DNA from 2 places in the Paenibacillus sp. FSL H7-0737 genome. Region 1 is predicted to be linked to the other one. Evidence: predicted binding sites of a transcription regulator. Region 1 holds the regulator's gene; the other holds the start of a gene.
What was found. Region 1 encodes Rex, which represses fermentation and respiration genes when NADH is low (regulators of the CRP and FNR family bind a similar motif). Its sites were predicted from a motif close to TTGTGAAATATTTCACAA; they were not measured.

Region 1 (3,436 bases):
GGCACTGGCAGAGTATACAGCATGAGACAACAGATCTGTGTGTGGTAGCAAATGCGGCTGGTCTATATCAATCGCGATAAAGTCCGCTTTCATGCCAACAGCGAGTCTACCCACATCATTTAAAAAGATAGACTTTGCGCCATACTCTGTAGCTATACGCAGCGCTTCCGGAGCTGGAACAGCCGTCGGATCACCACTTACACCTTTATGGATGAGGGCTGCAAGACGCATCTCTTCAAACATATCCAGGTTATTATTGCTTGCCGCACCATCTGTACCCAGTGATACCTTCACACCAGCCTTTAGAAGATCCGTAACCCGAGCCACTCCACTAGCCAGTTTCAGATTACTTCCTGGGTTATGAGACACGCCTACATCATGACGAGCCAGTATCTCGATCTCTTCATCATTCAAATGAACGCCATGTGCAACAATAGACGGACGTGTGAACATTCCAAGCTTCTCTAAATGCGCTACAGGCCGAAGTCCGTAATCCACCACATTCTGCTCCACTTCGCGTTTGGTCTCGGACATATGGGTATGCATCGGTAAATCCAAATCATGTGCCGCTTGAACAAACTTAACAAAGAAGTCTGGTGGGCAAGTATATGGGGCGTGTGGCGAGATCATCGTCGTAATTCTACCATCAGCCTTACCATGCCAATTTCGTGCAAAAGAAATCGCTTCCGCAAGCTTGTGATTTTGTACTTCCTCTGGGCATAATCCGATTACACCTCTCATCAGTACGGAACGGATGCCTGATAATTCGACTACCTCTGCTACTCGGTCCATATGATCATACATATCCAAGAAGGTTGTAGTACCACCTTTTAGCATTTCCAGTACCGACAAGGAGGTTCCCCAGTATACATCTTCTCCAGTGAATTTCGCTTCCATCGGCCACATCTTCTCTTGAAGCCACACCTGAAGTGCTAAATCATCTCCATAACCACGAAGCAATGACATTGCCGCATGGCCATGTGTGTTTACCAGACCTGGCATAAACAGCAGACGACTGCCATCAACAACTTGCACATCATCTTCCATTAAAGGCTCTTCTTTTCCTATGTAAGTGATCAAATCATCTTCAATAGTCATATATCCATTCAGAACCGGCTCATCCGTTCCCGGAATAAGAAAACGCCCGCCCTTAATAATCGTTTTACTGCTCTTCATTTCCGATTTCTTCCTTTCCGTCTTTCAAATAATAAGCAAGGCTTTGCAAATCCGTTGTAAAATCGGCAGCATGAACCCGGATATTCGATGGTGTTTTTAGAATCACTGGTGCAAAATTCAAAATCGCCTCAATGCCAGACTCAATGAGAATATCTGCTACATTCTGCGCTTCTGAATCAGGCACAGTAATGATCCCAATTCGAATACCTTGCTCACGAACCGTCTGACCAAGCTCCTCCATCGGCTGAACGGTAAGAGAGTTGATTTTCCGCCCTACCTTAGGTGCATAGGAGTCAAATATAGCGGTAATCTTCATAGTATCTTTCAGATAAGCATTGTAATTAGATAATGCATGTCCAAGGTTACCGGCACCTACTAAAGCCACATTCAATTGTTGATCCAGCTTCAGAATATGACGGATTTTTTCAATAAGATAAGTTACGTCATACCCGATACCTTTTCTACCAAAGTCTCCAAAATAAGCTAAATCTTTACGAATTTGAGCAGGATTCAAATCAAGTTTTTGTCCTAGTTCTTGTGAGGAAACGGTTAATATTTCACGTTTCTGGAGATCATTCAAGAAACGCAAGTACACAGGAAGTCTGCGAACAACGGCTTCTGATATTTTATCCGATTTCATAATTTACCTCCTAATTTAAGTGATATTCTGTTCAAATCCTATCGAAATATCTGCACCTCGTCTCAAGGAAGAGCGGTATTCTTATACCGCCCTTCCTTGTAGAGTGATTAATAAGATTGATGACGTTCTTTTCAAGAAACGCCTCCGTCTTCCAACCACTCCGCTATACGAGGAACCATTTGATCCGTAAGCATATGCTCCATTTTCGGGCCAGGCAACGAATAGAGGAAATACTTCCCATAGTGAGATTCGATCACCCTTGTGTCATACACAATAACAATACCCCGATCTTGCGCTGTCCGTACCAGCCTCCCAAATCCTTGCTTGAAGCGAATAACCGCCTGAGGAACAGACAACTTCATGAACGGATTCTTTTTTTGGGCTTGTAATAACTCAGACTTCGCTTCCGCTAGGGGGTGGTTTGGCGGTTGAAATGGGAGCCTCACGATGGCCAAGCATGTTAATGCTTCACCTGGAATATCTACACCCTCCCAAAAGCTGCTTGTTCCTAACAGTACAGAAGCTGCACTGTCCTGAAAACGGCGGATCAGCTTGCTACGGCTGCCCCCCTCCACGCCTTGACCTAACACCGTGATCTCTTGTGAGGCTAGAGCCTCTTTCAGAGGATCGTAAACCTGGCGTAGCATCTTGTAAGAAGTAAACAGGACAAGCATCCGCCCACGTGTTGTAATAGCTGCTTCTGCTAGTGACTGTACGAGTGTATCGACAAATCGGGCATCGCCTACACTCCCCTTCACACTTGGGAAATCCCGCGGAATAACTAACAGCGCCTGCTCCCGATACTTAAAGGGAGAAGGCAGGAGTGATGTCATCAGACGCCCCTCTTCCGCAGCTTCATTAAGTCCGAGATTATCAATCATAAACTGGAAAGATTTATCCACAGAGAGTGTCGCCGAAGTTAGTACGATACTTTTCTTCTTGTCGAAAAACAGCTCCTTAAGCTGAGTACTAACATCAACAGGAACGGCATACAGCTGTAGCGATTTACTGCGATAATTTCCATTCGCCTCCAGCCAATATACTACATTCTCATCATTTAATCCCATAAAAAACCGTACTTGCTCACGTATAGAAGCTAAATCCTTAAATAAGCCGCTAATATCGGTAACTAGGCTATCTGAGGAGGATTGACCTTCTTGATCTCGCATCTCATTAAGCATTTTATCACCTTTACGGATAATTTCGCTTAATGTCAGATTCATAGTATTCTCTAAAGCAACCAATTCATCCCAATCTTTCGGTTTACGGGTAGGAAGTAGCCGCATGACTAACTGGCCGGCTTCTCCCGCCGCTGCATCGCTGCGTTCCGGCAAGAGGCTGAATAGTTTATCACTAAGCAGATCCCAGGTTTCTTTTACGGTAAGCAGGTCCGGATAGATTCTATCGATCACTCCGCTCCATTCAGAAGCTTCCTCACTGCCTGATGACTGAAGCATTTGGCGAAGTGTAGGAAGTTGGCCATTTCGACTATCCTTATAAAGACGCGATAGTGTATGTGCCACCGTGAAATGCTTCATATGCATGCCTAAATGCTTGCCAGCCACGTCCTCCAGATGATGGGCCTCATCTATTACAAGATGTTCATAAGCCGGAAGTAGT
Region 2 (3,436 bases), 2.9 Mb from region 1:
GTAGACGTGAAGGGCATTGAGGGCATACAAGTAAAGGTTGACGAGGAAGCGAAAAAAGTAACGATTGATGGATTGCTGATGAATGGCGTCCTTACAAATGTGAAGTTGAAGGTGCTTGATTCGAAAGGCAAGGTTCATCTCGAAGATGAGACGAAGAGTACAGTCGCGGGAAGCTTTCAATTCACATTCAAACTTACGGGTAATTTAAAAGGAACCAATGAGGCGTATCTATCGACTGGCTATATGAGCGAGCCTGTAAAAGTGACCTTTGAATACTCAAAAGAAAACCCGGGTAAAGGTCACGATAAGTAATGGAGAAATAATCCATCCAAGCAGTAATACGATCCGCGCTGAAACTTCCTGTACCGGTTATCGAATTATCTGTCCGAGTAAGACTAATAACTGAAGTAAGAACGTTTGAGGCGTAACATAACAAGCCGATTAGGTACCAGACCACGGGGTCTATACCTAATCGGCTTGTTTCTATGTAGACGTGACAAATAGAGGATTAGATTATATCAAGATATTATTCAGGTTTTAGTGGGATTGTATTATGTATTGTATAATAGAACGACTGCCTCAACAGGTATTTATAACATAAAACATAGGAGGATACATGTCCTGGAGCAAATTGAAGCAACAACTGGAGAGTTTTCTCTGTCCTGCGTTATACGGCAGGGTTGAATATCGCGCAAGTAGTTACCGTTATTTACCTGATAAATCAGGGAATTGTTATATTTCGGTAGATAAAAAGAACGTACTTAATATGAATGATAGAACTAGCTCAATTAGATGGTATCAGACGGAGCAGGAGATTAAGAATGATTCAGATCTTCAAATTCCTATCAACCATGAAGACATTGAAGCGGTTAGAAAAGATAGTAAGGGGATCATCCCGGAGGATCGGCTAATAGTCATTGCAAGAAGCAGAAAAATATCAGAAGTTGCAAAGGAGCTTTTGTCAGCACAGACATCATTAAGTAAATCGAACTTTATTGTTATAGCTACTAAGTATTTATCTATTTCCATAGAGGAGAGCTTAGAAAGCGACGATATCTTATTGAATATTCTAGCTTTAGTGGACAGACGAGTTGGGAAAAAGCGAATTTTAAACATGAGCGAGAAGATGAAGTTAAAGCATCCAATTGTGCAATATTTTTATGAACTAAGGCGTAGTACATTATAAAAATAAATAACTTCATTGAATATTCAAGAAACACTCTCTACAAAAATCCCTAATTCTACGCGACTTCTTCCCACCATAACAATAGCCATGATAATGAGAGGGATGTTCGCATATGGTGCATATGGAATCGGAGAGTGTCGCTCTACTGGTAAGGAAGGATACAGTGTTATGAAATCCTTATATTTATTGGACTTTACGGACAAGTATGAGGAAAAATCGTTATTGAAGAGATGGCATCATTGCCGTCTCTTTTTTGTTTCTTTGGTCACTTTTTTAGCATTGCTCTGACTCTGGTTCCCGCTATGGCATCCTACGATCACGAGCATGAAAGACTGCACGAAAATTAACGTTGATGCTTATGTTTAAGCCCTCTCTGCTCAGCTAGGTGACGGGAATCATAGACGTATTTGCGTGAGGTTGCTACGATGTTCCATGGAAATTAAGTGAAAGTGATCACAAGAAATTACAGAAGGAGTTATTTATCGTGAAAAGAATCGTAACACTGAGCACCCGCAAACTGATGGATACCGCAAAACACGGCGGATGCGGCGCATGCCAGACATCTTGCCAGTCCGCTTGTAAAACTTCCTGCGGCGTTGCAAACCAGAAGTGTGAAAATGCAATGAACAGATAGGATTCGGAATTTTACCGCCCATTGCTCTGCTGATGGGCGGCTATTTTTAAGAAATGGATACTATCCCTAAAGGATGGCCAAGCCGTTTCTACTTGTGTGCAAAAGGAGCTTGATTAGTAAGTATGATTCATCAATATAAACTAAACGGATACAATATCGTGCTCGATACCTACAGTGGCTCGGTGCATGTTGTTGATGACCTAGCATATGAAATTATAGCGGATTATGAGAAAGCTTCTGCCGAAAAAATCGTGACAATGCTGTTGGATAAATATAAAGATGATTCCAGCATTTCCGAGAGCGACATTCGAGAAACCATCGCGGATATCGAGGAACTTAAAAATGATGGACAGCTCTTTACAAAAGATGAGTATGAGAACCTCTCGCTCGATTTAAAAAAACGAAAAACTTATGTCAAGGCACTCTGCCTCAATGTTGCGCATACCTGTAATTTGTCATGCGACTATTGCTTCGCTAGCCAGGGGAAATACAACGGAGATAGGGCAATCATGAGCTATGAGGTTGGACAAAAAGCTATCGATTATCTGCTTGAAAATTCGGGTCATCATCGTAACCTGGACATCGACTTTTTTGGTGGAGAACCGCTCTTGGCTTGGAAAGTGGTTAAACAGATCGTAGCTTATGCAAGAAGCAAAGAACAAGAATACAAAAAAAAGTTCCGGTTCACCTTCACGACGAACGGAATGCTGCTGAACGATGAGGTCACTGAGTTTTTAAATCAGGAAATGTACAATGTCGTATTAAGCCTGGATGGAAGAAAAGAGGTTCATGACCGACTTCGCCAAACGGTTAACGGAAAAGGCAGCTACGATCATATTGTTCCGAAGTTCAAGGAATTCGTTCGTAAGCGCGGGGACCAAGAGTACTATGTTCGAGGAACCTACACTCGTAACAATGTCGATTTCACCAACGATATATTTCATATCGCAGACCTTGGTTTTGACAAGATCTCTATGGAACCAGTCATCTGTGATCCAAAGGAGCCCTATGCACTTACCGAGGAAGATCTCCCGGAGATATACAACCAGTACGAAATTCTTGCCAAGGAAATGATCGGTCGCGATGAACAAGGCAAGGGGTTTACCTTTTATCACTACATGCTTGACCTCTCGGAAGGACCTTGCATCCAGAAGAGAATTACTGGCTGTGGTTCAGGAACCGAATATCTTGCTGTCACCCCTTGGGGAGAGCTTTTTCCTTGTCACCAGTTCGTCGGGGATGAAGAATACAGCATGGGAAACCTCTGGGATGGCATCACAAAACCTGAGCTGCAATGTCAATTCCAAGAGAGCAACTGCTACTCGAAGCCGGAATGCAAGGACTGCTGGGCTAAACTCTACTGCAGCGGTGGTTGTCCTGCCAATGCACTGCACGCGACGGGTTCCCTCGTCGGAACCTATGACTTCAGCTGTGACGTCTTCCGCAAAAGAGTCGAATGTTCCATGATGGTAAAGGTTGATGAATCTATTAGAGCGATGGAAGGGCAATCTAGCTAGTTAACGTAACGGATGAAAAAACTCTAACCGAGAAATAGACACTTTTAAATAAAGTGCCTTTCTCGGTTTTTTTTGTATTAACTAGAACTATGATCATAG

Region 2: the regulator Rex is predicted to act here: its motif matches at 1,628-1,645, upstream of scfA (six-cysteine ranthipeptide SCIFF).

What each region holds. Positions count from the first base shown of each region.
Region 1 is NZ_CP009279.1:4,643,321-4,646,756, forward strand. Features, by position in the region: gene H70737_RS20340 (amidohydrolase) at 1-1,176, opposite strand, end outside; gene H70737_RS20345 (redox-sensing transcriptional repressor Rex) at 1,163-1,816, opposite strand; gene dinG (ATP-dependent DNA helicase DinG) at 1,948-3,436, opposite strand, start outside.
Region 2 is NZ_CP009279.1:793,913-797,348, forward strand. Features, by position in the region: gene H70737_RS29640 (DUF4855 domain-containing protein) at 1-312, shown strand, start outside; gene H70737_RS03515 (SF0329 family protein) at 617-1,186, shown strand; gene scfA (six-cysteine ranthipeptide SCIFF) at 1,671-1,820, shown strand; gene scfB (thioether cross-link-forming SCIFF peptide maturase) at 1,943-3,337, shown strand.